4 regions of the Protofrankia sp. Cr2 genome follow, and region 1 is predicted to be linked to each of the others. Evidence: riboswitches for the same ligand, from Rfam matches in the RefSeq annotation. Region 1 holds a riboswitch; each other region holds the start of a gene.

Region 1 (7,620 bases):
CGCAGACGGGTCGCTCCGGTCGCACGATATCGACCCTACGTGATCGGAGCCCAAGAGTAACTGGTTTCAGGCACCGGCGGCCGCGACGACCCGAACGCGACCGCCGGCCCGGTGAAGCGCGGGCGTCCGCACGGCAACCGCCGGCACCTCACAATGAGTGGCGCTCTAATCGCTTCTACGGCGTCCCGAAGTCCTGTGTCCAGTACACCCCGTAATTGCCCCCGGTGCCGTAGCCGACGCCGATCTGCTTCAACGAGCAGTTGAGGATGTTCTCCCGGTGCCCGGTGCTGTTCATCCAGCCCGTCATGACATCGGTAGGAGTGCGCTGCCCAGCGGCGATGTTCTCCGCGGCGATCGAGAACTGGTACCCGGCAGCAGCCATCCGTTGAAACGGCGTGCGACCGTCCTGGCTCGTGTGGCTGAAGTAGTTATGCGTCGCCATGTCGTCGCTGTGCGCCTGCGCCGCGGCGGTCAACCTGGAGTCGACGGTCAACGGAGCGCAGCCGGCCTTGGCTCGTTCTGCGTTCGTGAGCGCTACCACCTGGGACGCCGGGTTTGCCGATGTCTGCTCGGCGACGGCGGCCGGTGTAGCCGGCGTGACCGGCCTGGGAGGTGCGACCGTTGCGGCTGTGGACGCCGAGCCGCTCGCTGTGACGGGCGCGACCGGTGCGGACGACGGCGAGCTCGGTGCGGGCGACTCCATCCACGGCCACGCGTCAGGCTTGACAGCGGCGCGCCTATGAACGTTCTCGCCAACCGTGCCGCGATCGACGACCTGTGGCGATACAGACCGCTGCGCGGGATCAACCGGGGACGTCGACGACACCAGCGCCGGGGACGAGGCCGCCGAGCTCTTCGCGGCTGCAGGCCCTCCCCCGTGGACGACCTGGGCCAAGAGCAACCCGACGGTGGCGAGAACGAAAACGAAAACTGCCATAACGGCACCGGACCATCCCGGCCGGGAACGGCGGTGCTTGCGATGTCGAACCATGGAACCTTCCGTGTGGTCGGTCCCCCCCGCGCTGTGTCCCCTCCATCCGGGACAAGGGTAGCGAGTACTAGGCACGGTGAGCCATCCGGTATCGCTTTTTACCGAATAGTCATGAGCAGATCAGGCCAGTACAGCGCCATCCCGGATCCGCCCGACGACATGCCGTGTCGGACGGGCGACCAACGGCCCTGGCCTGCTGCCCGGGGTGACGCCTAGGAGCGCCCGCGAACGACAGGGGCAAACGTCCGCGCTTGTGGGACAAACCGGGCCGCATCCGGAGCCAGAGTGCCAAAGCGCTGGTAGAACGCATCAGCACGGGCAAGTATCCAGCCGTGACGCCGTTCGAGACAGGGCCGACCCAAGGGCAGCGCGGTAACATGACCCACTACGGCGCCAGCGGTCGCGACCAGCGGGATCCCGGGCGTGGAGGCACCAGACGACACGCCCGCATCCGGGTCGGCCGCGAGCAGGCCGGCGGCGACCAGGATCGTGTCACCAGGCAGCCAGAAAACGACGAGGATGCCGCTGTCGACGAATACGAGCGTGACGATGACGGCATAGAGCGCCGCTCCGGACAGGCCATCCGCACTCGCACAGTTCGGGTCTGCCTGCCCCCGCAGGCTCGATCATCGTATCCTTCGCGCAACTTCCAGCCCGCTGTTCATATCCAAATCGGTCCATTGTCAACCAAACGGACACGCAACTCCGACTGCCCACAGGAGCCACAACCATGCCCATCGCCACCCCGGACGTCTACGCACAGATGCTTGACCGGGCCAAGACCGAGGCATTCGCCTACCCTGCGATCAACGTTACGTCGTCGGAGACCCTGAATGCCGCGCTGAAGGGCTTCGCCGATGCCGGCAGCGACGGCATCGTGCAGGTCTCCACCGGCGGCGCCGAGTTCCTCTCCGGCACCCGGGTGAAGAACATGGTCCTCGGCGCACAGGCACTCGCCGAGTTCGCCCACCATGTCGCCAAAGCGTACCCGGTCAACATCGCCCTGCACACCGACCACTGCCCTGCGGACAAACTCGACGCCTATCTGCGCCCCCTGCTTGCGATCTCCAAGGAGCGGGTTCTCCGCGAAGGGCGGGATCCGCTGTTCCACTCACATATGTGGGACGGATCGGCAGTCGAGCTGGAGGAGAATCTCAAGATTGCCGACGGCCTCCTGATCGAATGTCACCAGGCAAAGATCATCCTGGAAGTGGAGATCGGTGTCGTCGGTGGCGAGGAGGACGGTGTCGTCGGTGCGATCGACGAGAAACTTTACACCACGCCGACGGACATGTGGCGCACCGCCGAGGTCCTCGGCACCGGCGAACGGGGCCGCTACATGCTCGCCGCAACCTTCGGAAATGTGCACGGTGTGTACAAGCCGGGCAATGTGAAACTCCGTCCGAGCATCCTTCGGGACGGGCAGCAGTATGTCGCGCAGCAGCTCGGCCTGCCAGCCGACGCCAAGCCGTTCGACCTGGTGTTTCACGGCGGTAGCGGTTCCGACCTGGCCGAAATCCGCGAGACGCTGGACTACGGCGTTGTCAAGATGAATGTGGACACCGACACCCAGTATGCATTCACTCGACCTATCGTCGACCATGTCTTCAAGAACTACGACGGCGTGCTGAAAGTGGACGGAGAGGTCGGTGTGAAGAAGCAGTACGACCCACGCAGCTACGGCAAAGCAGCCGAGTCCAGTATGGCCGCCCGTGTCGTGCAGGCCTGCGCAGACCTGCGCTCGGCGGGGCGTTCGTTGACCGGCTGACCCATCCGGCCAAAGGAGGCGCGACATCACTTTTCGCGCCTCCGGCGGCCGCGGGCAAACCAGCTGAGCACATGCATGCGCGCGTTAGCAGTCGATCTCGAGGCACGGCAAGAGTGGACAGCGCGATGTGCTCATACTCACGAACCGCATTCACGGCTTGTTCAGCCACCAGCAATTCTGGTTATGGTCTGCGCCGTGCCCGTCGATACGGCGGGGACACGTCGGGCGGCACGCCGAATCCTGCCCTCGCTCGACGAAAACCAAACTTGCGGCAGGAACGGGGGACCCACTTTCGGACGTCGATATCGGGCGTCCTCGGGGTGAAGCCGTGAAAGCGGCCGGGCAGTCCCAGCCCGAATCCGACAGCTCACCTCGCAGGCGTGGGGAAGGGCATTACCAATATGTCCAGTACACGTTCTCGTGGTCGACATCGTGGAGTTCGCCGCGCCCGGGTCCGTACCCGAGCCATGGTGGTGACCCCGGCCCTGGTCGCCGCGATCGGTGGCGGCATCGCGATGTCACAACCGGCCAGCGCCGCCACCACGTGGGAGGGGCTTCGCCAATGCGAGTCAGGCGGTGACTATGGGGCGAACACCGGCAACGGCTACTACGGCGCCTACCAGTTCTCGCTGGGCACCTGGCAAGGCCTCGGCTACACCGGCCTGCCCAGCAGTGCCTCCCCCGGCACCCAGGATGAGGCCGCGATCAAGCTCGCCGCCCGCTCCGGCTTCAGCCAGTGGCCTGTCTGCGGCAAGGGCATGGGCGCCGACCAGCTCGGGGCTGGCGCCAGCCCAGCCGGCGCTGCTCCCGCACATACCGGCACCTCCGGCGCCAGCGCACCGGACACCAGCGCACCGGATTCGAGTTCATCCGACACCGGCTCGTCACAGGCGCGCTCATATGGCAGGAACGGTGCCTCGCGTTGGGAATCGCGCACGGTGAGTGCGGACACCTCGTCGACTTCCGCTGACGCGACGCCCTTGACCCCCGGCCTCGTCGATCAGGTGCGATCGGACGTGCTGTCGTGGCAGAACCAGATGAACAGTCTTGGTTACAAGATCCAGATTGACGGCCGGTACGGACCCGAGTCGGCCGGCGCGGCCAGCCGCCTGCAGGCCGACAAGGGCCTGGCGGTCGACGGAATCTGTGGGCCGGAGACCTGGGGGGCCACTTTCAGCTGAGGCGCAGCAGGAAGGTCTGCAGCTGATGGTCACGAACTGATGGCCACGAACTGATATAGACCCCGCGAGGACGAGTCGGGCCGGTCCCACCCGCGTGACAACAAACACAACAGAAAAGCACTACGGCGACCGGCCCGATCACTCGGCGTTACGGAAAGCCAGCACAAACGACCCCCCGGCGGGGTCGCCCCAATCGCCGGGTAGAGTGTTCTCTTTCGGCCACGTAGCCCATTCGGGTGATGAAAGTCGGGTCCGTGTAGTTCATCCGACACCCCGATTTGCTTCGAAAGGGCCAGGCTCGCTAGAGTCCTCCCCACTCGCCAGATCGGCGAGGCCGCACGGACGGACGCCGAATCCCGTCCCCGCCCGCCGCGGCAGGACCTACCGCGAAGCCGCACGGACGGGATCGGGGGAACCACATTCGGATACCGACCACCGGTGTCCTTGGGGTAAAGCCTGCGACGCCCATCGGCGTCACCGGCCGGGCATGTTCCCAGCCCGCACCCGACAGCTCACCTCGTAGGCGACGGGAAGGACCGACCCACATGCCGTCTGTCGGCAGGCACCGCGCCCCGCAACAGTCGTCCACCGCAGTCAAGGTCCTGCGTACCACCGGTGCTGTCACAGCACTCGTGGGCAGTGGTCTCGCCGTCGCGGCCAGTCCCGCAGGCGCTGCGACCGCCGACGACTTCGCCAAACTCCGCCAGTGCGAGTCCGGCGGCAACTATCACATCAATACCGGTAACGGGTTCTACGGCGCTTACCAGTTCGACGCCGGAACCTGGCACGGTCTCGGCTATGCCGGTCTCCCCAGTGACGCCCCGCCGGCGCTGCAGGACGATGCAGCCCACAAGCTCTACAACTCTCGCGGTTGGTCCCCGTGGCCATCCTGCTCGGTCAAGATGGGTCTGACCAACAACGGCCCGGCGCCGCAGGTGCCGACAACGGTGCCCAACGTCGCGGCAGTCCAGCAGGCGATCGCTCCGGCGCAGCCCGCAATGACCTTGGACCGTGCGAAGGCGCAGCTGGAATCGTCGAACTTCACCGGTACGACGCTTTCCACCGCTCTGGCCGGACAGGTGCGCGCTGACGCCTACGTCTGGCAGAACACGATGCGCGAGAAGAAATTCATTCTACAGGTGGACGGCCGCTTCGGCGGGGAGTCCCAGGGCCTCGCATCGCTGTACAGCTACCTGACGAGGGTCGACGACGGACAGACCGGTGTGGTCGGTAAGAACCTCTGGGACATCACCGTCACCAGCCCGTCCGCCCTGTGATCTCAGGGGTTCGTATCCCGTAACATCCCATGACTGTTCGAAGGCGGATTCGCCTTCGAACCCTGATCACGCGGCGGACCCGATGGCCCACCCCCCTCCCACCGGGTCCGCCGCGTGAGAACCTGTTTCGACCGATCCCCACTCGGCACAGTGCAACCGGGATCCGGCAGGATGGACCCCATGACGACATCCCCTGGACGGCCGGATCTCCTTGACGGTCCGCCCCCGACAAAACTCACTCTCGATCCGGCTGCCGCCAAAGCGCTCGGCGCCGGCGAGACCCCGGAGACGGTCGCCGGTCGCTTCCCGGACTCAAGCCTCGCCTGGGCGATGCTGGCCGAACGCGCCCTGGATGCAGACGCGGCGGTCACGGCCTACGCCTACGCACGGACCGGATACCACCGCGGCCTGGACCAGCTTCGTCGCGCCGGCTGGCACGGGCATGGGCCGATCCCGTGGTCCCACGAGGCCAACCAGGGCTTCCTACGCGCGCTCGCGGCGCTCAGTCGCGCCGCCGCCGCCATCGGTGAGGCCGAGGAGGCCACCCGCTGCCGGGACTTCCTCGCCGACAGCGATCCCGAAGCGGCCGAGGTGCTTGGCCTTAAATAGGGACGTGGACCGGGACCACCCTGCTGCCCGCTTGGTGGCTTAGAGCGACCGACAATAGGGGACGCGGCGTCGCGGGGCCGGGCGCTCTTACTGACATCCGAGGTAAGTTACAGGTGATGTAAGTAGCGTGCGAGGTAAGCAGGGGCAGGATGGCGTTCGTCAATCGCGTCGAGGAGCTTGCCGCACTGGAGCGCTGGTGGACCTCGACCGACCCGCGACCAGCGGTAATATGGGGGCGACGCAGAGTCGGCAAAACCGCCCTGCTGCACCGCTTCGCCGGCGGTCGACGGTCGATCTTCCACACGGGTGCCGGTCGCGCGGCATCGGGAGAGCTGACGCAGCTGTCCCGTCAGGTCGCGGACGGCATCCCCGGGCGGTTCCGGGACCTGCTCGCACGCCCGTATTCCGACTGGGACGACGCGTTCGACGACCTGGCAGCAGCGGCGGAGCGAGAGCCGCTTCTCGTGGTACTGGACGAGTTCCCGGAGATTGTTGCGACCTCGCCGGATCTTCCAGGAGTGCTGCGGGCCTTTCTTGACCGCGTGGCCGGCAGGACCAAGCTACGGCTGCTGCTGTGTGGATCGGCGGTGCGGCACATGACCGCATTGCAGGAACAACGGGCGCCGCTCTACGGTCGGTTCGACCTGTCACTGTCGCTGCATCCGTTCCGCCCGCACGAGGCCGCCCTGATGCTGCCCGAGCTCACCCCGGCCAACCGGGCCCTCGTGTACGGGCTGGTCGGCGGAGTACCGCTGTACCTGTCCTGGTGGGACCAGAACGCGGACGTCACCGACAACCTGCGGCGGCTGGCCTGCCGGCCGGGGGCGTCGCTGCTCACCGAGGGACAACTCGTGCTGGCAACCGAGGTCGAACACGGTGAGTACCCGGCAGCGGTGCTGCATGCCATCGCCGCGGGCCGCACACAGTACAACGAGATCAAGGATCATATCCGGGCTGAGCCGGCCCGCACCCTGGACCGGCTCATCGAGCTGCGGCTCGTCGACCGGGTAATGCCGGTGACCGACACGGCTCGCAGCCGGCGCCGTGTCTACCGCATTGCCGACAACTTCCTCGCCTTCTATCTCGGGGTGCTCTCCCGCTTCCGTGCCGAGATCGACCGCGGTCTCGGGGAGGCGCTGCTGCCCGTCCTGGTCAGAAGCCTTGACGACCATTTCGGCGCTCCCTGGGAAGAGGCGTTCCGGGAGCATCTGCGACGGCTCGCGGTCTCCGGTTCGCTGGGGCCGGACGTCGTGGCGATCGGGCCCTACTGGGGAACTGGCGGTCAGGACGAGATAGACGCGGTCGTCCTCGCCGGCCGGGAGCGGCGTCCGGTGCTTGCCGGGGAGGCGAAATGGACCCGCAGTGTCGACGGCCGCAGGCTCGCCGCTGACCTGCAGGAAAAGGCTCGCGCCCTGGCGCCCGGCCGGCCCGTGGCGCAGCTACCGGACGACGACGATGCCGGCCCAGCTGCCAGCCAGAATGTGACAGGCCGTTCCGAAGCGGTGCGCCTTGCTCTCTGCGCCCGCGAGGAGATCCGGAACCCACCGACGGGAGTCCTCACCGTCACCGCAGCCGACATCTTCTCTCCGGCCTGACCGGACTCGCGGCAGGCCCCTGCCCCTGCCCCGGATGCGGTCACACGTCACCGCGCACGCAGTGGCTCCATGTCCGAAAGCACAGCCCGCGCCTCAGCCCGGTCGGCCGGGTCTGCGGCAAGAGCTTCAGCCTCAGCGACCAACCGCTCGGCCTGACGCGCACGCCACGCGGAGAGGATCACATCACGGACCCGGTGCT
Region 2 (7,620 bases), on a different contig from region 1:
CTCAACATCAGCCGGGACCAGCTCGACCGGTCGAACGAGACCCGACGGATCGCGAGCCTCTGGCGTGAGCTCGGGGCGGATCTACCCGACGCGACAGTCGTCGCCAACGTCGACGATCCGCTCGTGGTCTGGGCGGCGTCCGGTTGGTCGCACCAGACCTGGGTCTCGGCCGGCCAGAACTGGACGGCGGATGCGATGGTGTGTCCACAGTGCGCCCGGTTGCTCCATCGCAACTCCTCGGGTTGGTGGTGCGACTGCGGGCTGGCCCGCCCGGAACCGCTCGTCGCCGTCATCGGGCCTGGCGAACTGCTGTGGTTCGGCTCCCATGTCAAGGCATCCATCGACCTGCCCGGACGGGTGAACCTCGGCAACGCGGCGATGGCCGCCGCCGCGGCGCGACTCTTCGGGGTCGAGGTCGGCGACGCACTGGCCGCGATGACCGGCCTCGGCGACGTTCAGGGGCGCTATCAGGAGGTCGAGCTCGGCGGGAACGGCGTCCGCGGGCGGCTCCTGCTGGCCAAGAACCCGGCCGGTTGGGTGGAGATGATGGAACTGCTCAACACGGCGTCGGCGCGGCCAGTGATCATCGATTTCAACTCGCAGACTGCTGACGGGCGTGATCCGTCCTGGATCTGGGATGTCCCGTTCGAGCGGCTCGCGGGCCGGCAGGTACTGGTCACCGGTGAGCGCAAGGAGGACATGAGCGTTCGCTTGGCCTATGCCGAGGTGCCGCACACGGTCCACCCCGATGCCGAAAGCGCGGCGTCCACGGTTGCCGAGGGGACCGTGGACGTTGTCGCCAACTACACCGCCTTCCGTGACATCCTGGGGCGGGTTGCCCCGGTGAGGACGAGTAGATGACCAGGATGGCAACATGATCACCGAGTCGGCGACCCGGATCGCCCTGATCTACCCGGAGCTGCTCGGGACCTACGGTGACGGCGGCAATGCGATCGTGTTGGCGCAGCGGCTGCGTTGGCGAGGGCTACCGGCCGAGGTGATCGATATTCCGGCCGGCGAGCCGGTGCCGGGCGGCTGTGACATCTACCTGCTCGGCGGCGGCGAAGACGAGCCGCAGGTACTGGCCGCCGAAGGATTGCGCAGGAGCACCGCGCTGCTGCGAGCGGTTAACGAAGGCGCGGTCGTTCTCGCGGTCTGTGCCGGCTACCAGGTGATCGGCGCCTCGTTTCCCACCGGCGACGGCCAGGTTCATGATGGGCTCGGCCTGGTGGATGTGGAGACCCGTCGGTCGTTCGACCCGCCGGACCAGCCGGCGCCACCCCGCGCGGTCGGTGACGTCGTTGTGGAACCAGCATCCGATCTCGGTCTTCCGGTCCTGCTCGGGTATGAGAACCATGCCGGGCGCACCCGGATGCTGCCTGGCGGGCAGGGACGGCCGCTCGGCGTCGTACGTAAGGGCGTTGGCAACGGCACCGCGGATCAGACCGACGGCATCGTGGACGAGCGCGTGATTGGTACGTATCTTCACGGTCCGGTGCTCGCGCAGAACCCCGCACTGGCCGATCTGCTGCTGTTCTGGGTACACGGCCCGTTGCCGGAGCTGTCCGGCCCGCCCGAGGCGGGGATACTGCGTCAGGCGCGCCTGCGTGCCCTCGACGTCGCGGCCTGAATCCTGTCACGGCTATGGCCACCAAGGGGCTATGGCCACCAAGGGGCTATGGCGACCCGGTGCTATGGCGACCCGGTGCTATGGCGACCCGGGGTGGGTGGGGGGCGCTGGTCGGGCGGCGGAACGCCGGCACGGTCACGTTCGGCGAGCGCCGTATTGAAGCGGCCGAGAAGCATCCCGAAGCTGTCGCGTTCGTCTTTCTCCCAGCTGCCCACCAGGTTGCTGATGCTCGTCACCCGCGCTTCCCGGGTGACGATGTAACGCTCGCGTCCGCATGCGCTCAGGGTCACCAGGCTGGCCCTGCGATCGGTGGGATCGGTGGCGCGTTCCACCAGGCCCTCGGCGGCCAGCGCGGCGACCTGGCGGCTCACCGTCGAGATGTCGAGGGCGAACACCGCACCGAGGGTTGTCAGCCGTACCGCACCGTGGTCGTGCAGGTGGCTGAGTAGTAGATAGGCGGATCGGTCGAGGGCCGTTCCGGACTCGTCCGCGATGGCCGTGCGGAACCGCTCGGCCCGGCGGCCGAGCACGGCCAGCTCATGTTCGATCTTCTCAAGCGCTTGGTGATCGACTGTCTGTTCATCGTCCACGTCGGCCCCATCCCTACGCCGTGTCATCCGCCTGTGGCGTTACAGAACCTTGTGGATACACCATTGGGACCAAGCAGCTGGCTCCGGGTCGCCGTGCCGGCTCCCCGGCTCCCCGGAGCGGGCGTCGGGCGTCTGGACGTCGGGTTGCATCCGCCCGGCTGGTGATGCTGGTCGTGCTGGTGGTGTGTGCCAGACCACTGGTGTGGTGCCCGACTCATGCACGCCACGCGGCCAATCTGCCGAATCGGGCGGCGTCTGTGTGGTTCGGTTGGCTCGTGGTATCGAATCCGCTCAAAGTCGGGAAAGACCTGTGGACCAAGAACCGTCGACGGGCACTGATCGTCGTGGGCGTGGTCGTAGTCGTCTTCGCGTATGCGCACGGCTCGCCCACGGTGAAGACCGAGCGCGCCGCGATTCCGGCGGGTTACGCGTCGGCAGGCCGTGAGCTCGCGATACATGCCGACCCTAAGCCCGGGCAGCCGGTGCCGTTGGTCCTCGTCCTGCACGACTACGGCAAGGACGCAGCGTCGATCGAGAAGGCCGGCAACGTGTCGACGCTCGCAGATGGCCAGAAGTTCGCCCTGGTGTACCCGGAGGCGGTTGCCAGCACCTGGCAGGTCAACGGCCCGGACGCGCAGTACCTGCGGGACGTGGTCCGCTACGTCGCGACGGAGCGATCGAAGATCGACATGTCCCGGATCTACATCTGGGGCGCGGGGGAGGGCGGTCGTATGGCCCTTACCGTCGCCTGCAGCTCGCTTGACTCCGCGCAGAAGCCCCTGTTTGCGGTGGTCGGGGCGGTGGGCGCAGTCGGCCAGGCGCCACCGTGCCCTTCGCAGGTTCATGTCACGCTTCTGCCCCAGCAATGGGACGAAGCCACGACCAGGGCTTTGTGGAAATTCTCGAAAGTAATCAAGGACTAGGGCCTAGGGCCTGTCCGATGGGGTTTCCCGCCGGCCGGCTCAGCCGGGGGGGTGGCGCGGCCGGCCGGCGGGAGTTCTGGACTCCCGCCGGCCGAGCGCACTGTGGGGGGGGTTCAGTGCGCAAGGCCAGCGGAAGCCCGCGTTCCGCCGGCCTTGCGAGCCGGGGGGGTTGGCTCGGTCCGACCAGCGGAAGTTCTTGGAGACATCCAGTTGTGGTTTGGGGCCGCCAGATCAGCGCCGGTTTCGACACTACCGACCTGGCGGCGAGGTTCACGCGTAACCGGAGGGGGAGGACACGCGGAACCCGATTGTGTTTTATAGAAGCGATAACCGCGTCACATCACCGGGATGGACGTTGCTGCCGCCGATGCGGACGTGCAGCCGACCTACCAGGCTCCTTGGCCCCCGAGAGAGCGTAAGGACTGTGATTGCACGCCTAGCTGACGCGGCCGACCGAATACGACGTGGTGTAGATGTCCCTGAGCGAGACAACCTCACCGGACTTCGGGGCTGCCCACATCTTCCCGCCGCCAGCGTAGATGCCGACATGGTAGATGTTTCCCGGCGTACCATAGAATATCAGATCGCCGATCTGCTTATTGTACTGCGACACGTGGGTCGTCGCTTCGTACTGTTCCTCCGCCGTGCGGGGGAGGCTGCGCCCCAGTTGTTTGAATATATACTGAACCAGGCCGGAGCAGTCGAAGGAGTAGGGTCCCTCCGCACCGTACACGTAGGGCTTACCCGCTTGTTGGGCCGCTAGATAAACAGCCCGTTGACCGACCGAGCCGATGGCTGTCGTCGCATCCGTCGTACTCGGTGACGTGGTGCCGGCTCCGCTGGGGCCGGATGCCTGAACGACGCTATGGGCCGTCGATCGAGGCGCCTGTGCCGGAATTGTTGGAGCGGGACCAGGCACCACAGTCATCGTACCGATGTTCGAGGAGTGCGCCGACTGCAGGGCGTCGGTCCCGTCGAAGATGGCCGTGATCTGTGTCGTGGTAAGGATCTTGGCTGTATAGCTGGCAAAGCCCTGTTCGTTAGTATACAGGTGCTTGAAAGTCGCCCAGCCGTCAGGCAGCTTCACCTGAACCTTGATGAGCTGGTTCGGCAGCGGCGTGTGGGTCGTCCCGTCCTCGAGGGCGAAACCCATGTCAATGGGCTGGTCGGCCCGCACGGATACGTCCGGATTGGTGACCTTCAGCGCGACAGTCGACTTCGGGTGCAGGTCAGCTTGATCGATCACCTGGCTTGTGATGGAGCCGGGGCCCACCGAAGTGGCCGGGTTGATGACCGCTGTGCGTAGGCCGGCGAGTGACGCCTGGCTTCCGAACTGCGATCCCAGGGTGATCCGCGAGCTGACCGACGTCTCGTCCATACCGGAGTCGGCCGGAGCGCAGCCGGCGAGCGCGACACCTGACACGGCAACCGTGCCGGTTGTCATCACGGCTACCGCGGCCCGGGCTCGGACGCGACCTGTTCCCGACGGTGGAGTCGGCGCGCGGTGTCTGCCACGGGCGGAGCGCTCAGGTATGTCGGCAGACGGTCGCAGAGACGACGTTGTTGCCAACGTCATCGGCGACTTCGTCGACGACGATGACCATGACCATGTTGCCGGATCAAGCTGCACATCGGGCGCAGACAAGGCTGTGATCCTTCCCGTTCGCCTGCGAGGTGAGCTGTCGGGTTCGGGCTGGGCTGCCCGGTGTGCTGTGCGACCGTCGCACGGCTCACTTAACCCCTAGGACTGCACCGCGGTTCGGTGTCGTCCGGTGGAGGATGGGTCCCCCGCTCCTGCCCTGGTGACGACTCGGAGGGGACACCGGGACCGTGGGCAGGATTCGGCGTTCGGTCCGGTGTTGTCGTGACGTCGGCGTGAGACTAGTTCAAAGGGATGGTGCCAGTAAACACTAGTCCTACACAACTACGGCGAGTGCCTACAGAAGTGACCATATCGGCTCCTCCCAGCCTCCCTACCAACCAGCTCGCCGCCATGCCCTGGCCTGTTGGTCCGTGCGACAGGGCGGTTGGCTGAGGCCCCACATGCCGTGACCCACAGGATGCGGAAGATGACATTACGCCATAGCGACGAGAGTCTGACGGCAGGGGGCACTCAAGTGCCGATAGTTATCGTTTGTTGGCATGCAGTAGCGAAAATTATCACCCTAGGGGAGTTGTGCGATCACTTATTGTGTCGATCGCTATGGGATTTCTCGCTCCTGCATCCCGCGGGTGCGCATCCTGCGTGAGGGGCGCAGCTCGGGCCTGTGACGGGTCGGGGTCAGTGGCGGCGGGCGCGGGTTGCGCGGCGGGAGAGCAGGCCCGCGGTCGCCAGGACGTGCAGTTCGACCGCGAGCTCGTGAACCTCGGCAGGCAGGGAACGGTAGTGGCCGGACAGGGCCTCGACGGCCGCCTGCGCGCGGTCCGCGAGATCGTCCAAGGCCCGCTGATGAGTGCGCATCTGCGCCCGTTCGTCCTGAATCGCGCGAACCGTGTCCTCCTGCCACCGTCGGGTACGCGTCAGGTGCTCGCTGGCGTCCGCGGCTTGGCGCTCGGCATCCTCCAGCCGTCCGAGGAGCTGATCAAGTTGGTCCAATCGCGTGACCAACTCCGCGATAAGATCATTTCGGACGGGGTACGTCGGTTTGGTCATCGGACTGCGTCGTGGGCCGTGTCACGGATGCAGTCCTGTGTGCTGTGACGCGTCACGCTGTGGGCGCGGCGAGGGATGTCACCGTTGTCACGCACGTCCGTCACAAGGTTCGGCACGGGATGTGATCGCCGTCCCAGCCGCCTGCCGTTGACTGTTGGCTGGGACGGCGGTTGACGGTGAGTTCCCGCGCGAAGGGCCGACACAGCCGATTACGGTAGCCGACAGCGTGGTCTTCGTGAATCCCGTCGTCGGGTGGTATATCGGAACTATATAGTCGGAAATAGCTATCAAAGTGAGACTGTAGTCCTGATGGGCGGTAACCCCGGGGAACGGTAGCCCCGGGGAGCGGTAGTCCCGGGGGCGGTTGTCCTGACGAGTGGTAGTCCCGCGGGGGATGACGGCGGGGCACTCCGGTGGCGTCCACCCAGCGTCCGGGGCTGTCGCGCAGTGCCCTGCAGGATAGCCCGAACGGGTGATACCCACGCCCTGCACGGGCCGCGCGGCGGAGCCACGTCCGTCCGTCATTCACCTGGATTTGCCCGGTTCGACGCCCCGATCCGCTCTCGTCCCTCCGCGGCACGCGGCACGCGGCACGCGGCACCCCGGCCCGGGTTGCCCGGGGCCTCTGGCCGGACGAAAGACACCATGGCCGTATGATCTTCGGCCAACGGGTTTCCTCTCCGCTAAGAGCGCCCGGCAATAGGGGCGTGGATGAAGGAGCGGGGCTGGGGTGCGTGCATCGCGAGGCGGAGGAGGGAGGCACCCTGGTTGTGGGTGTCGACTGACGACAACGCGGCGAGGTGCGTGCCCCAGCCCCGCGACGCCGCGTCCCCTATTGCCGGGCGCTCTAAGACCGGGTTCACGGCTGAGGCGGTCGGTTGCAGTGATCCGATCCCGGTGATTCTACGGGTGTGATCGATTAGGTCATCGGCTTGGTCCGTGGGCCTTGTTGCATGATTCTTTTCACCTGAGCCTTTTACCTGAGCCTTTTACCTGTGCCTACAGCCAGCCGTTGCGCCTGAAAGATCGGTACAGCATGAAACAGATCGTCGCCATCAGACAGAGAACGGCCGGATATCCCCAGACCTCGCGGAGTTCCGGCATATGGTCGAAATTCATTCCGTAGATGCCGGCGACCGCCGTCGGAACCGCGGCGATGGCGACCCAGGCGCTGATGCGGCGCATGTCTTCGTTCTGCGCGATCGTCACCTGCGTCAGGGTTGCCTGGATGATCGAGGACAGCAGTTCATCGAATCGCGCTATTCGCTCGGTGACCAGTTCGAGGTGGTCGGCTACGTCACGGAAGTATTCCTGAATGCGCGGTGGGATCCTGCCGACGCCCGGCTCGGTGAGCGCGCGCAGCGGAGCGGCGAGTGGCGTGACGGCGTGCTTGAGTTCAAGCACCTCGCGTTTGAGCTGGTAGACCTTGCTGGCGTCGGGGCGGGTCGAGCGGCGGAAGACCGAGCCTTCGACGGCGTCGATGTCGACTTCGATTTTCTCGGTAACGGCCAGGTAATCGTCGACAATCTGGTCGCAGATGGCGTGGAGGACAGCCGACGGTCCTATGCGTAGCATTTCCGGTTGCTTCTCCAACCGGCTGCGCAGCGCTTGGAGGCCACCATGCTCACCGTGCCGGACCGTGACGATGAAGTCCCGTCCGAGAAATACCATGACCTCGCCGGTGTGGACGATTTCCGATGTCGCGGTCAGCTCCTCGTGTTCCACGTAGCAGGCGGTCTTGAGGACGATGAAAAGCGTCTCTCCGTATCGCTCCAGCTTCGGCCGTTGGTGGGCGGTGACGGCGTCCTCGACGGCGAGGGGATG
Region 3 (7,620 bases), on a different contig from region 1:
AGGTGCGCACCTACTATGTCGGTGCCGATGAGGTCGTCTGGAACTATGCCCCGGACGGGCGCGACGACATCACCGGTCAGGCGTTCGATCCGATTGCGAAGACGTATGTCCAATCCGGGCCCGGCCGCATCGGGACGAGTTATCTCAAGTGTCTCTATCGTGGCTACACCGACGCGAATTTCACCAACCTGGCACCGCGCCCCGCACAGGACGCCTACGAGGGCTTTTTGGGCCCGGTGATCCGCGCCGAGGTCGGCGACACCATCAAGGTGGTGTTCCGCAACGCCTGCAAAATTGGCGACAGTATGCATCCGCACGGTGTGTTCTACACGAAGGCGAACGAGGGTACACCCTACGCCGACAACACCTCCGGGGTGGACAAGTTTGACGATGCCGTACCCACCGGCGGCACGCACACCTATACCTGGCTGGTGCCCGACCGGGCCGGACCGGGCCCACACGACGGTAGTTCGGTTATGTGGATGTACCACTCCCACACCAACGAAGTCGTCGACACCTATGCCGGACTCACCGGCCCGATGGTCATCACAGCCAGGGGGAAGGCGCGGCCGGACGGCAGCCCCGTCGACGTCGACCGTGAGATCTTCACGTTGTTCACAATCACGAACGAGAACTGGAGCCCGTATCTGCAGGATAATCTCCGCCGTTTTGCCCAGCCACCGTATCCGTCACAGGATGACAGCAACTTCACCAGGTCCAACCTGCGGCATGCCATCAACGGCTACGTCTTCGGCAACGAGCCGATGATCACCCTGAAAAAAGATGAGCACGTCCGCTGGTACCTGATGAGTATGGGTGGTGAGCAGGACATACACACCCCGCACTGGCACGGCAACGACGCGGTCGTGAGTGGTATGCGGATGGACACTGTTCCGTTGCTTCCCGGTACCATGGCCGTGGCCGACATGGTACCCGACAACCTCGGCATCTGGCTTTTTCACTGCCACGTCAACGAGCACATCACCGCCGGCATGCTGACCCGGTATCAGGTTGTATCCGGCACCGGCACCGGCAGCAGCGCTAGCGCTGGTACTGGCGGTACCGCTACCACCGCATCGGCATCCGCGTCGTGGGCCACAACGATGCCGGTGCCCAAGGGCGCTGTCGCGGCGGGTGAGGGTGGGATAGCCGACCCCCCTTCCGCCGTCCCCGCTGCGTCGGCGGTAGCCGCTTTCGTGGTGATGGTCGCCGGCCGCAGGATCGTCCGCCGTCGCCGCCGCCGTGGTGCCATGGGCTGACCACAGGCGACCGTGTCGTTCATCGTGTCGTTCAGCGCTGTCCATGCCTGCGCCAGTGCTCCGCAGCGGGCCTGGACAGCGCTGTGTCGGTTTCCGTGGAGGTCTCGACGATAGCCGGGCCACCCGGGCGCCGCGGTCGGACAGCCATCATGCATATTGCCGACACGATACACGCTGTCGTCGACATCGTGTTTTCCGGTGCTGTCGTACAATCACCGCCGGATAGCCACGCAGTCGATCCGCCTGCCCACGTACCGCGTAAGAAAATGCTTCACTCGGCAGGTGGCGACCCCATCACACTATCGCCGCCCGGCCGAAGCCACGTTAGGGATGAGCGCGCGTGCGCGCACGTTACCGGCAGCCGTAGCTGCCATCAACATCGCATACGGACTGTGTGCCTCTTCACGGAGCCTTGCCTTCGGGGCGGTCGTTGCACGTATGGTCTTCGCCATGCCTTCGAGGAGAAGGCATGCGTCGGACGGCACGCCGAATCCTGCCCTCGTCCGATGAAAACCAGACCGGTGGCAGGAACGGGGGAACCACTTTCGGACGTCGACGTCAGGCGTCCTCGGGGTGAAGCCGCACATCGCGGCCGGGCACTCCCAGCCCGAATCCGACAGCTCACCTCGCAGGCGTGGGGAAGGACATCAACATGTCCAACGTACGTTCCGGCGACCGTGGAATCAGTCGAATCAAAGCACGGGCCCGGGTATTGATCGCAGTGCCGGCCCTCGTTGCCGCCATCGGTGGCGGCAGCGTCGCGCTGTCCCAGCCGGCAAGTGCGGCGCCGTCCGGCGACGGCCTTCTTTCCGCCATCGTGCGGTGCGAATCCGGTGGGAACCCGAACGTCGTCAACTCGATCGGCGCCGGCGGACTGTTCCAGTTCCTGCCCGGTACCTGGCATGGCGTCGGCGGGTCCGGCCTGCCGCAGAATGCCAGCGCCGCCGAGCAGTGGAAGCGCGCTCGGATCCTGTACGCGCAGCAGGGCACAAGCCCCTGGTACGCCTCGAAGCACTGCTGGGCCGGAAAGGCCTAACAGGCTCGACGGCCAAAGGGCGTGCGATCATGTTCTTCTCGCACGCCCGGCGGCCTCAAGCGGTCTCGACGGCCAAAGGGCGTGCGATCCCGGGAGAGATCCGGCCACAACTGGATCTCTCCCGGGCGCCTGCGGGCGCTCACGTCGCGGACGGTTAAGAGCGCGCGGCCAGTCGATCTCCCATCGGCGTCGGTTCCCGCTCAGACGGTTCAACGATGTGATTCTGATGCTGGTATCACAGCACAAAAATCACATTCTAAGAGCGCCCGGAAGGTCAGGTGCGCTGTGCGTCCACCCGGCCACTCGGTGGTCGGTTCCGTGCAAGATCCAACGCGATGTCGATGAGATCAACCCGTTCGAGGGTGTCGATCTGATCGAGATCGATCCAGGCGGCCTGGTCGGTGGAACCACCGATCTCATGCCGAAGCACGCCGCCGACCACCCGTGCCGTATATATGACCCGCACGGCGTGATGATCGGCCTCGATGCCGACGCCGCGCGGGAAACGCCTGCGCATCGAGTCGACACCCAGCAGGGATTCGATCACGACGTCGTAACCGGTCTCCTCCTCGACCTCCCGAACCGCCGCGGCCAACGGATCCTCCCCGTGGTCGATGCCGCCGCCGGGCAACGTCCAGTGCTTCCCGCTCGTGCCGACGAAACGCGCGAGAAGGATCTTCCCTTCGTGGATGCAGACCGCGTACGCAGCGACCCGCAGCTCCCGGACCAGAACCGGTTGACCGCCTTCATCCCCTGACACCCCCCACACGATGCCAGCTCCGAGATCGGCCTGGCGAGGTTACTGCTCGATTCGGCGGTCGAGGAACAACTATGATCAGCCGGCCGCCCGCAGTGCGGTGATCAGCCACTCCAGTGCCTCGATCATCGGGCTGGCAACCGCCACCGTCGTCGTGTCGCCGCTGACGAGCGCAACGAGTTCCCAGAACCGGTAGACCCGCCGGTCGGTGAACGTTTCAAGATCGTCTATGAGTGTTGCCCGCCACGCAGGGGTGTCACGGTTCCCGGTCGTCTGCGCGTACGACGCGGCGATCGCGGCGGCCAGCGCCGTGCCGTCGGTGGAGACCGGGTCGATCCCCTCGGTGTATGCCTGCGTGGCCCGGCTCGCCAGAACGGTGTTGAAGGCCTCCTGGTGTCGGATGGTCGCTTCTTCGCTGACGTGCTTGGCCGCGCCCCGTTGCGCCATGGTCCTGACCCGGGCGGTGAAATCCTCATCCTGGATCAACGTCACCAGTTCCACCCAGGCCTCGACCTGCTCGCCGGTCGGGTCCTCGGGCAGCTCGGGAAATGAGGCTCGGATCATCGTCTCGAATGTCCCGCCTGCTCCGCTGTCACCGTCCAGGGCATTGCCGTCCAGACGCTTGCCGTCCAGACCCTTGAACACGGTGTCGAGAAAGCCGTCCAGAATCCGTGTGCGTTCCGCCGCATCGAGTTTCGCCAGTCGGTGCATCAGTTCCATCTCCTCCCAGTCGGATCCGCGGACCGCGACCGCCCGCAGCACTGCTTGCCGTAGCCGCAGCACCCTGACCTGTGCGCCGAGCGCCTCGGCGTGCACGCGCGCCACCTCGGCCACCGTGATCTCCTGCGCGAGTACCTTCGCGACGGTCGGCAGGTCGATACCCAGGTCACGCAATGTGCGCACGAGCTCGAGGCGGGCCGCCGCCATCGCGTCGTACAATCGGTAACCGGCGTTGCTGCGCGCAACCGGCTCGACCAGATGCTCGTCGGCGTAGAACCGGATGGTGCGTACCGGCACCCCGGTCAGTTCCGAGAGCTGCCCGATCGTGATCAACCGGTCGGTCGCGTGTCCCTCCATGAACCGCCACGATCCAGGTTCCAGTAGGTGGAGACTCAAGCCGATGACTGCCGGCACGGCGGTGATACGCGTCACATTCGATCTGGTGGACATCGCATCGGCCTCGGCCGGCCGGCGGGTCGGCCACGCAGCGGAGGTTCTCATGGAGGCGAAACTTGATCATGTCGTCCTGTGGGTGGCGGACCCGCTGCGTTCGTTGGACTTCTACCAGCGCGTGGTCGGTCTCCCCCCGGTCCGCGCGGACGCATTTCGCACCGGGGAGGCGCCGTTCCCGAGCGTGCGGGTGTCGACCGAGTCCATCATTGACCTGATGCCGCGGGCTGCCGCTGCCGCTGCCGCTGTCAACGCGGTACCCGGAGCCGGCGGAACCGCCGGCCATCCGGTCAACCACATCTGTCTCGCGATGGGCCGCGAGGAGTTCGACGCCCTCCGCCGCCGGTTGGCGGACAACGCCGTCAGCGTGCCGGTAACCATGGAGCAGTCGTTTGGTGCGCGTGGCATCGCGCCGCGGGCGTTTTACTTCACAGATCCTGACAACAACGTGATCGAGGCCCGTTACTACGACCAGGCGGATTCCGTCATGCGGCGCCAACCGTCGGAGTAGTCAGGGTTTCTTCGGCACGGCTTCCTCGTGGTAGTCCTCCTCGTCTACGTCATGGACCCAAGACCAATGGCTGGAGATTACGTCCGCGGACCCGAAGGTCAACGCGGTCTGGATGTGGGCGGCGATCCTCGTCGGCTGGCTGTCGACCCTGCTCCAGTCGCGCACCGGCATCGACCAGTGCTGCGGGCGCGCGCACGGCGACCGGCTGCACCACGAGATCCTCACCGTCCCCGGCCGGATCGCCTGCCACGCCCGCGGCCTGGTTCTCCGGCTGCCACCCGGCCGCGATGATCTCCTGTCCGATGCGGGCCGCGTAAACGGGGTTGCGGCTACCTGAGGTGTGCCTTCACTGCCTGGGTCGTCAGGCCCGGTAGATCCAGCGGCTCTCCGACCAAATGCATACTCCGGTTGGCTACAAGGACGGCTATTCCGTGCAGGTTGGTCCAGAGTCCGAGCGCTCCCGTACGCGCGTCGACCCGGCCCGGAGCGACCTCGTGCATCAGGTCCGCTAGCGCCGCGAACAGGGGCAACGTGACCTTGCGAAGGTTCGTTCCCGATCCTTCCAGGAGGTCGTGGCGGAAAATGAGTTCGAACATGGCCGGATGGTGTTGCGCGAACCGCACATACTCCAGACCGAGCCGAGTGAGGCGGTCCCATGCCTGCATGTCAACCGCCGAGCGGACCTTCGGATGGATCTGCCGGTACCGGCGCTGTGTCCGGGACTACGAACGCCCGGCCGGGACCGTCGCCCCGCAAGGGACGGCAGCGTGACCGGTGAGCGCCAAAGCTCACCGGAACGCAACGGGATCGCGTCCAGCCATGGCCAGAGCGATGAGGACCACCATCGCGGTGGCGACAGCGAGACCCGTCGCCCCGGGGAAGTGCCGGGCGGACAGGCCGAGGGCGACCGGCGGGATGCCCACCAGAGCCAACAGCACGCTTCTGACCCCGACCCGGCTGGGCGGGCGGGCCATCACCCACAGGATCACGGCGAGAAGCGCGCCGAAAAGCAGCAGCCCGATATAGGGGTCGGCGGCCTCGGTGGCGTCCGCGGCCTGCCGTTGCGCCGCGGACGTGCCGGGGACCATCACCGGACCCACGATGTCGGGTATCCGGTCGGGGAAGAGCGCGATCGCGCTCAGTCCGAGAAGCGCGACGAGCAGCGCAGCGAAGGCGCCGGCACACAACGCCGCCATGATGCCCTGATCGCCACGACCGGTGCGTCCAGTGGTCCACACCGCGGCCGCGGCGGGCGCACCGATGATGACCAGCGCCAGCCAACTGCCGTGCCACGGAAGGCCTGCGGCCAACGGCGGCCCGATCCGCTCGAAGGGCATCACCACGAACGATGCCAGCCCCGCGACGAGCCCCGCGCAGGTCCCGGCGCCAAGGCCCGGGCCACCGAAGCCGGCGCGTCCGGTGGTCGTCGCCAGAAACACCCCGGCGTAGAGCGTCAGCAGGAACACGAACATCGGGGGCTTGGGGCCGGGCTGGAGGAATTTAGCCGTGCTGTCTCCCACCGCCAGGATCAACAGGCCCAGTCCCATCAGGGTGTAGCCGCTGACGCGTACGACCTGGGCCGCCCGTTCCGCCCGGACCGGGCCGAAGAAACCCGGGCGGCCGCCGAGCCAGACGAGCAGGATCAGGACCAGTACCCCGGGGATGATCTGGCCGATCATGCTGGACAACGCGATCTCACCGGCCAGCACCAGACCCACTGCTGCGGCTACGCCCACCGGGCGCCAGGCTCGCTGTGCCTTCACGGTCTGTAGGAGGGCGGCGCGGGTGCAACCCAGGGCAAAGTGCCAGCGTTCAGCGGATCGGTCAATGGTGGCCAATTCGGCCCGCATCGCGCATCCCCATTCGTGCCGTGCCGCCGGAAGCAACCGGACAACGATGTCGAGGTACCGGCCGGCCGGGTCGCCGCCGAAGGCGCTCATCACGCGGTCCGCAGGTCGCCACGGGCGTGGCGCTCCGCTGGCACGGGCGCTGGCACTGGTACCCGGGCAGGCGCTGGGACTGGGGACAGCTGGTTCGCCAGTTCCCGGCCGGCGCCGGTGAGCCGGTAGAGGTGGCGGGGTGGGCGTCCGGCGAGCTCGTCGGATCGCTGTTCCCAGCAGGTTTCCAGCAGGCCCCGGTCGGCGAGTCGGATCAGGATCGGGTAGAGCGAGCCGGCTTTGAGACCGACCTGCTGTCCGAGTTCGTAGCCGTAGCGCCACACCGTCGGCGCCGCGATCAGCGCCCGCAGCACGGCTACGGTTTGCGGGGAGGGACGTCGGGTCCTGATCACCGCATAACTCTATCTACATAGATATCCGAGCGTGCGACCACCCTCCACCAGGTGCGATCGCAGGTGCGAAACCCCCGGGGGGGGGGGGCGATGGCGTGCCTGCTTGCCGATCCTCCGCCTGCGGTGCCCGGTGCCCGGTGCCCGGTGCCCGGTGCCCGGTGCCCGGTGCCCGGACGGAACCGTCGCGCACCGGGCCGGCAACCGCTATCGGACCCGGAGGTGGTACGTCACATTTGATTCGAACGTGAACGGGTCAGCGATGTTGGAGCAACCGAGGGGCACATCCTGGTGGACATGCTCGCCGCCGGCCTGCGGTGGTGCTGCGCCGCAGGGTCACCCGGCTGCACCGATGTTCTCCAAGGCCGGTCCCGGCGTCGAGAGAGGGAGACAGACCTATGACCCGTGACCTGGCCAGCGCTCAGTCGCGAGCCATCAGTCGTGCGTGGGAGCGCGTCGTATACGACTGTGGCTGCCCGGACATGTACTACTGCCCGTCGTCGGATGACATCGAGTGTCCCCGGCACAGCGGTTTTGGCGTGTGTTGCGACCGCGTGCCCGAGCACGTCTCCGTTCGCTGAACAGCGCCGCTACCGGGAT
Region 4 (7,620 bases), on a different contig from region 1:
GGTACGCGGTGATGATGGCTGCCTCGCAGCAACGAAGCCCCCCGGATGTCTGCTGCTATTGGTGACCCTACCGGTCATTATAGTGATCAGAAAGCAGCATAGGCCCGAGGACGGACACGTCGTCCACGTGACAGCATGGTCGGTGGTGCAGTTGGGCGCACAGTGGGAACGCAGTGGGAACAGACCGCGGCCACGCCCGAAATGTTCCGGACGCGGCCTGTGCAGGATAGTCGTGGTCACGGTCCTGCTCGGTGCTCACTACGACGCCGGCTGTGTACCTGGACGGCTGCCGCGTGCCGTTCCCACCTGGAATCAGATCTCACCCAGGATCTGCCGGCTGCTCCGATCCGCCGAATGCCTGCCGTGAGCCGCCCAGGGGCTCGGCCTGCTCCTCGCCCGCGGCCTCGGTGGTCCGCTGGGCCTCGGCGGTCGACTGCTCGGCCCCGCCCTCGGCCTGCGCCGACTGGCCGACCCCGACTGCGACGCCGACGAGTTCCCGCAGGCGGGCCTCGACGTAGGGCTCGGTGTAATGCGACCTGTCCGCGATCCGCCGCACGAGATCGTTGACGCTGGATGCGGCTTCGATATCAGCGGTGCTGACCTGGACGAACTGGTCGAGAATCTGGTGCCGAATCTCCTGCCAGTTCTGCCGCAGATACTGCTCCACCTGCTGCGCCTGCTGCTGCTCCATTCGATCACCTCCACATCGAACCGTCATTTGCAACCATAAATCTATGTCACCCACACCACGAGTCAACCGGAAATCATGATGGTCTTGTCGCCAAACGCAGAATGATGCAAAAATCCGCAGACGGGATCGATGTCGACCGCGGCACCATTTATCTGGAAAAGCGTTGTTATCAGGCATGTCAGTGGATCACGAAAACGTTCGAACGCATCCCGGTGGATGCCTGAGTTACACTGCTCCCCGGGACAACGCAGACAGAATCCGACGAGCTACCCGACAAAGAGACCTACGCGGTGAAACACAGGGACCTACGCGGTGACATGAAACAGGGCGGCGCGGGTTCGCGCGCCGACCACACCATCGGCCACAAGTCCGTGCCGGCGTTGGTATGCCTTAACCGTACTCGTGGTACGTGGCCCGAACTTCCCGTCCACCGCGACAGGATAGCCACATCCGGTCAGCGCTCGCTGAATCTGGCGCACGCCGGGACGCCCGCGGTGGGTGTAGCCGACCTCCCGCACACGGGGAGCTGCAGCGGCTACCGGTCGCGCCGCCGCCACGCCGGCCGCAGCGGTCCAGCCCGGCCTACTGACCGGCCCGGTAGGGCTACCCGGGCTGGCCGGGGACGCCGGGTAGATGCTCGTCGCACCCTCACCACTTGCGTCGGTGGCGGCTGCCGCGGCCCGCCCGAGGTACAGGCGGTAGGAGCCGTTTGTGTACGTACTCCACGCTCCGATGCCCTGTATGTCGCACACTCGTTTGGCGGCCCGGGCGTTGATGGCCGGATCGAACAGATCTGCCCCGCCGACCCAACCCGCATGCGCCCGCATGTTGATCTGCCATAGTCCGCGGGAATCCTCGCCATTGGAGTTGTGGGCGGTCGCGTTGCCGCCGGACTCAGCCAGCGCGACTGCGACCCAGGTCTCCAATGGCTTCCCGTCGCAGCCGCCGAGTCCCGCTTTCCTGCCGGCACCAGCGATGGAAACGTCGGAAACAGGTGCCCCAGCGAGAGAACCCGCGCTGGGCTCAGTCGCGGTATCGGCGCTGGGCGATGCCGGCGAGCTCGCGCTCGCCGGACCCGCGGTCAGCATCATTCCCGCCGTCGCGCCGATGACGCCGGCGGTTGCGGCCACCGCGCCGCGGTTGTACTGAGACTGCTTTCTGTGCCTTCCCCTGGCCATTATAAAATATCCCACTTCAGTATCGTCGATCGGCTCATGCGCGCCGCGCGGAGGCACCCGTCACAGCCAGGCCGCGGGAATGCCCATCGTGGGGCACGCGGCAGCCCGGCCATGACGGGTCGCAGGCCTGTTACCGGCCCAGCCAGGTCACCCCAGGCGGCCAACGAGATAACTCGAGGAATAAATCTTCTGAAGCCGGACGACGGTTCCGCTGTGGGGAGCGGCCCACATCATGTCGTCCCCGGCGTAGATCGCCACGTGATAGATGTTGCCGGGCTGCCCGAAGAAGATGAGATCACCGGGCTGCTTGGCATCCCGCGATATCTTCTGCGACGCCGCGTACTGGGCGTCGGTCACCCGCGGCACACTCCGGCCGAGCTGTTTGTAGATGTACTGGACAAGCCCGGAACAATCGAAGGCGTTCGGACCCTGTGCGCCCCAGACGTATGGCTTACCCGCCTGCTTCGAGGCCAGATAGACGATCTTCTCACCGAGACCGGCGGTGGCCGAGGAACCGTCCTGCTGCGATGACGTGCCGTCCGGCGGTGCCGAGATGCCGCTTGCCGGAGCCTCCACCGAGCTAGGAGCCTCCACCGCACCAGGAGCCTCCACCGCACCAGGGGCCGACGCCGAGCCGGAACCCGACGCCCAATCGGACGCCGCAGGCGCGCCCCCGGTGTCACCGGCCCAGGTCGACCCGGGGGCAGCGGTGGTAGTGGTGGTAGTGGTCGAGCCGGCCGGGCTGTCAGCCCCGGCGTCGTTCGCCAGTGCCGGGGCCGAGAAAGCGGTCAGGGCGACGGTCCCAGTGGCCGCGGCGGCAACCGCCACACGCGCGGACCGGCGGCGGAAACTGGACCTGGCGATCGGTGCACGGTGGCGACCGCGTCCGGACGGAATCGCGTCAGCCGAATCTGCACACGCCTGATATGCAGGCAACAATGATCCTTCCCGTACGCCTGCGAGGTTAGCTGTCGGGTTCGGGCCGGGAAGCCCGGTCAGCCCGCGGAGATCCGCGGCCGACTTCACCCCGAGGACGGCGCCAGCGCGGCGACGTCCGTCAAGTCCTGGTTCCCCCGCTGCTGCCCTGGTGATTGTGAGAAGGGAACACCGGACCGAGGGCAGAACTCGGCGTCCAGCCCGGTGTTACTGAGAGCCCGGCCACGTTAGCGAACTACACGCTGTGACCGCAAGGGCCATTTTCCGCGAATCTCGGGGCATGTCAACTACTATGCGTATCAATCATCCGGCCGGCCGGTCAGAGAAATCAGATCAACACCGCTGGCAGTGGGTCGAGCACGGCGACAGAATACCGACATGCACTGGCCGCCAGAGCACGCACGGTGATACCGATGAGGAAACAGGCCAATCGACGGGGTACGTCTTGTCTCATCAGGCAGGGGTTCTAGCAGCGGCCCGGGCACCGTCTTTGGTCGAATCCTTACCATCGGCCCCGGCCGGCAACGCGGCGTCGCCGCAAAGGAGTCAGCGATGACGGCTGTACAACAGCTGGTCGAGCATGCGTTAGCGGAGGTCGGCTACGCCGGGGACGGCCGCAATCACACGAAGTACGGTCAGGAGTTCGGCTACGACGGGAATGCATGGTGCGCGATTTTCGTCTGGTGCATGTTCGAGCAGGTCGGGATCAACCTGCCGCTGAAGTCGGCGCACGTGCCCACGATCTGGTCCTGGGCGCGAGCCCATGGCCTGACTATCGCCTCCACCCAGGCTAACCCCGGAGACCAGATCATCTTTGATTGGACGGGCCACGAAACCGCCGCCGGCAATGACACCCACACCGGTCTGGTCGTCGAACGCACCGGCAATAATATTGTCACGGTCGAGGGTAACGTCGGAAACGATCAAGTACTACGCAGAACCTGGCTAGCCGGCGGTATACTCATCGCCGGATGCGTGAACTGGCAATCGATGTTCAGCGGTGGCCCGCGCTTCCCGCTCGCCCCCCAGAACCCGCCGAACCGGTTCGCCTACTTCCCGACGGTCGCGCGCGGGTTCCTCGACCAGGGCGAGTCAGGGGTGTTCCCGGATCTGCGCCACCCGGTCACGACCGCTCAGAACGCGCTCAACATCGCTACGGGCCGGGAGGGCGATAATCGCCTGCTCGCCCCGGACGGCGCCTTCGGCCCGCTGACGGAGACAACGTTCCGTGATTTCCAGGAATTCTGCCGGTTGAACGACCCGGCGGTCGCAGTCACCGGTGTGGTCGACCGGACGACCTGGCGCCTTCTCGACTATTTCCTCGACATCAAAGGCCGTTGAACCGACGCCCACGCGATCTTTCGAGGTTTGTGCGATCGACAAGGACTCTTTCGTCGCACAAACCTCGAAAAATCATCTACCCGGCGGGCGGGTAGCCGGCGGGCGCTGTCCCGGCGGCGGCTACCGCCGTCATGATGCGCTCGAGAGGTTGTCGAGGTGACGGCGGACCACGCGTCGGGCGATCGCCCAGCGGTGGGTCTCCGACGGCCCGTCGTAGATACGGAACGGGCGGACCTCGCGCAGGAAGCGCGAGAGCAGCACATCCCCGGAGATACCGAGGGAACCGCAGATCTGCAGCGAACGGTCGACGACCCGCCAGACGGCCTCGGCGGTGAACGTCTTGGCTACCGCGGTCGACTGAGCCCCGGAACGACCCTGGTCGAGTTCCCAGCATGCCTGCAGGACCAGCCCGCGGGACGCCGCGATATCGATCTCATTGTCCGCGATCATCGCCTGGACCATGCCCAGCTCCGCCAACCGGGAACCGAACAGCTGCCGGTCCGCCGCCCTGGCCACGGCGATGTCCTGGGCCCTGCGGGCGATGCCCAGCCAACGCATGCAGTGGGTCGTGCGCGCCGGGCCGAGACGGACCTGGGCGTAGTCGAACCCCTGGTGCACCTCGCCGAGGATCGCGTCGTGCGGCACCAGACAGCCATCGAACAACATCTCGCAGTGACCGCCGTACAGGCTCTCGTCGAGGGTCTCGACATGGCGGACGACCTTCATGCCGGGGTTGTCCGCGTCGACGAGGAACATCGTCGCTCCACCGCGCTGACCCGGCTCGCCCGATGTGCGAGCCATGCAGATCGCATATGCGGCACCATCCGCGCCGGTGATGAACCACTTACGGCCGTCGATCCGCCAGCCGCCGGGCTCCTGCACGGCGCGCGTGGTCAGAGCGGCCGGATCCGACCCCGCTCCGGGCGCGGGCTCGGTCATCGCGAAGCAGGACCGCACCTCGCCGGTTGCCAACGGCCGCAGGTACCGCTCCTTCTGCTCGGCCGTCGCGATGGCCGCCAGCATGTGCATGTTGCCCTCGTCGGGGGCGGCGATGTTCAGCGCCAGCGGGCCGAACAGCGAATAGCCCGCCGCTTCGAACACGGGAGCGCGTCCGCGCATGTCCAGGCCGTGGCCGCCGAGCTCCGCCGGTACGTGCGGGGCGAAGACCCCCGCGTCCTTCGCCGCCTGCTGTAGCCGCGCCCGCATCGCGTCGCCACCGCGCGCGGCGACGCCTGCGAACGCCTCCTCCTCGGGGACGACGACGCTGCGCACGAACTCGGCAGTGCGTCTGGCGAGTTCACTGACCACCTGGTCATGGCCAAGATCAATGGACACGTGAACCTCCTTCATACCGGCCGCGTCGCCCGGAGGAGACCCGCCGCGGATCTGGCCGAAAATCGTCAGTTTTCCGTCAGCAAAGCAGGCCGGTCGACTCCTGCACAAGGAACAGGCGCCATTGAAGATCAAATCGTGGACGAGGATCGTCAACATTGTTGACTATCATGTGTGCACGCGAACGGCCCGAACCAACCCGCGCTCCGTGCCCAGCGACGGCGGGCCCGGTCGGCCGGATCAGTCCAGGTGGTAGATGCGGGCGGCGTTGTCGTGCAGAATCTTGCGCAGCGCGTCGGCGGGCAGCTCCGCAAACGCCTCCGCGACGAACAGGTCCGGACGGACCGCCGCGCTCGCAGGGCCGGGCGACATGCTCGTCGGGTGTGGGAAGTCGGTCTCGAAGAGGAAGTTGTCGGCTCCGAGAAGTTCGATCGCCTGCCGGGCGGTCTCCCGCTCGAACCAGAAACAGCCGAAGATCTGGCGCTGGAAGTACTCGCTGGGCAGCAGGTCGTATTCGGGGTGTTCGATCGGGACGCCGCAGTTCCTCCACTGCCAGTCCAAAGCGGCGAGGGCGTAGGGGAGCCAGCCGATTCCGCTCTCGACCGAGACGAAATTCAGTCTCGGGAAACGGTGGCAGATCCCGGCGCAGATGACGGTCGCGATGGCGCGGGCGTTGCCCATGAAGAAGGAAACCCCGACCGAGGCGTAGTTCGCGTGGATCCCGTTACCCGGGAAGTTCTTCTCGATCAGGGACAGGTCGCCCGACGCGATGTGGAAGTTCACCGGAACGCCGAGATCCTGGGCGGTCGCCCAGATCGGGTCCCAGTGCGGATCACCGAGCAGCGGCAGACCGAAGAAGTCGGTCTCCTGAGCCATGATCACGCCCCGGTGCCCCATCGCGACTGTTCGTTCGATCTCAGCGACGCTCGCCGCCAGATCCCAGAAGGGCAGCGCCGCCATGGGCAGCAGCCGGGACGGGTCCGCGCTCGCCCAGTCGGTCTGGTAGTCGTTGTACGCCTGGATGCAGGCCACCATCAGTTCGGGGTCCTTGAGTCCGAGGAACCTCCCGGTACCGAACCCCGCCACGTTGGGATACAGCACCTGCGCCCAGATCCCGTACTCGTCCATTTTGCGCAGCCGGTCGGGGGCGTTCCACAGCGCCGGGTCGACGTCGGCGAGGCGCCGGGGATGCTTCGGCGGGAACTCCGCCCAACCGGCCATCGCGCCGCCCGCGGTAGCCGACAGGCGCGCGTCGCCGAAATACCACGCCTCCTCCTGGAGGTCGTCATCCCAGCGGACGTGCGGAACCAGATCACCCCACTTCGCCGTGGAGATCCGCGATGTCCACAGATCAGCGGGTTCGATCACATGGGTATCCGCGTCGATCACCCTGATGCCATCGGTCACTGCCGTCCCGGCCATGGCGCCGCTCCCCTCGAGGTCTTCGGGAGACGCCGGATGTCACGACGCACGTCCCGGCCGCACTCTGATGTGATCTATACCTTATTTCTTATGAGGAAATCCGACAAGCGGTCCCGGAAACGTAGCGCGGACGCGATTTCCTCTCGCCGAACGGAAAGATCAGACGTCCACCGCCGGCTCCGGCGGACCGGCCGCGACCGCGATCGCGTCTTCTGGACACGAACTGGCGCCGAGCCGGGCCGCTCGTGCCCGGTCCGCGGTCACCACGAAGGTGACGCCGCGGGGGAGGCAGAAACCGTCGTCATCGGTGTCGAACACCTCCGGAGCGAGCGAATAGCAGCGGCCCTGCCCGGTACACCGGGTGGGGTCGACCATGATCTGCACGGTGAGCTGCTCCCCCGTTGTCGGATCGGCGGTCATGACCGGTCCCAGACCAGCGGCAGGGCGACCAGCCCGGCTGCACCACCGCGCTCCAGCACCGGCTCACCGCCCGCGATCCGGTAGTCGGGGATCCGCCGGTGCCACTGCTCCAGCGCGACCGCCATCTCGGCGCGCGCGAGATGGGAGCCCAGGCACCGGTGCGGTCCGGCGGCAAAGGAGATGTGCCGGTTGACCGCACGGTCGAGATCGACCTGGTCAGCATCTGAAAACGAGCGCGGGTCGCGCATGGCCGCACCGAGCAACAGCAGCGCCATGTCCCCCTTCTTCATCGGGCAGCCG

Evidence for each region. A riboswitch is a leader RNA that binds a small molecule or an ion and turns the genes downstream of it on or off. The one in region 1 is predicted to bind cyclic di-AMP.
Region 2: it holds a riboswitch for cyclic di-AMP, as region 1 does, so the genes downstream of both, U9978_RS07685 (C40 family peptidase) here and U9978_RS01275 (transglycosylase family protein) in region 1, are expected to answer to the same signal.
Region 3: it holds a riboswitch for cyclic di-AMP, as region 1 does, so the genes downstream of both, U9978_RS05195 (transglycosylase family protein) here and U9978_RS01275 (transglycosylase family protein) in region 1, are expected to answer to the same signal.
Region 4: it holds a riboswitch for cyclic di-AMP, as region 1 does, so the genes downstream of both, U9978_RS10990 (C40 family peptidase) here and U9978_RS01275 (transglycosylase family protein) in region 1, are expected to answer to the same signal.

Annotation. Positions count from the first base shown of each region.
Region 1 is NZ_CAUVXG010000001.1:288,992-296,611, reverse strand. Features, by position in the region: gene U9978_RS01285 (CAP domain-containing protein) at 176-937, opposite strand; gene fbaA (class II fructose-bisphosphate aldolase) at 1,722-2,759, shown strand; cyclic di-AMP (ydaO/yuaA leader) riboswitch at 2,983-3,155, shown strand; gene U9978_RS01275 (transglycosylase family protein) at 3,227-3,940, shown strand; cyclic di-AMP (ydaO/yuaA leader) riboswitch at 4,322-4,479, shown strand; gene U9978_RS01270 (transglycosylase family protein) at 4,486-5,217, shown strand; gene U9978_RS01265 (DUF3151 domain-containing protein) at 5,398-5,826, shown strand; gene U9978_RS01260 (ATP-binding protein) at 5,976-7,421, shown strand.
Region 2 is NZ_CAUVXG010000010.1:107,636-115,255, reverse strand. Features, by position in the region: gene U9978_RS07705 (MurT ligase domain-containing protein) at 1-861, shown strand, start outside; gene U9978_RS07700 (glutamine amidotransferase) at 875-1,630, shown strand; gene U9978_RS07695 (MarR family winged helix-turn-helix transcriptional regulator) at 1,693-2,220, opposite strand; gene U9978_RS07690 (plasmid partitioning protein) at 2,496-3,143, shown strand; gene U9978_RS07685 (C40 family peptidase) at 3,580-4,587, opposite strand; cyclic di-AMP (ydaO/yuaA leader) riboswitch at 4,794-5,000, opposite strand; gene U9978_RS07680 (hypothetical protein) at 5,425-5,796, opposite strand; gene corA (magnesium/cobalt transporter CorA) at 6,796-7,620, opposite strand, start outside.
Region 3 is NZ_CAUVXG010000006.1:49,670-57,289, forward strand. Features, by position in the region: gene U9978_RS05190 (multicopper oxidase domain-containing protein) at 1-1,259, shown strand, start outside; cyclic di-AMP (ydaO/yuaA leader) riboswitch at 1,734-1,907, shown strand; gene U9978_RS05195 (transglycosylase family protein) at 1,912-2,295, shown strand; gene U9978_RS05200 (NUDIX hydrolase) at 2,570-3,055, opposite strand; gene U9978_RS05205 (MerR family transcriptional regulator) at 3,131-4,129, opposite strand; gene U9978_RS05210 (VOC family protein) at 4,272-4,733, shown strand; gene U9978_RS05215 (hypothetical protein) at 4,846-5,070, shown strand; gene U9978_RS05220 (TetR-like C-terminal domain-containing protein) at 5,063-5,398, opposite strand; gene U9978_RS05225 (hypothetical protein) at 5,522-6,673, opposite strand; gene U9978_RS05230 (PadR family transcriptional regulator) at 6,673-7,023, opposite strand.
Region 4 is NZ_CAUVXG010000018.1:48,932-56,551, reverse strand. Features, by position in the region: gene U9978_RS11000 (hypothetical protein) at 320-691, opposite strand; gene U9978_RS10995 (peptidoglycan-binding protein) at 997-1,869, opposite strand; gene U9978_RS10990 (C40 family peptidase) at 2,017-2,463, opposite strand; cyclic di-AMP (ydaO/yuaA leader) riboswitch at 2,809-2,969, opposite strand; gene U9978_RS10985 (CHAP domain-containing protein) at 3,358-4,146, shown strand; gene U9978_RS10980 (acyl-CoA dehydrogenase family protein) at 4,276-5,481, opposite strand; gene U9978_RS10975 (amidohydrolase family protein) at 5,719-6,900, opposite strand; gene U9978_RS10970 (ferredoxin) at 7,060-7,320, opposite strand; gene U9978_RS10965 (cytochrome P450) at 7,317-7,620, opposite strand, start outside.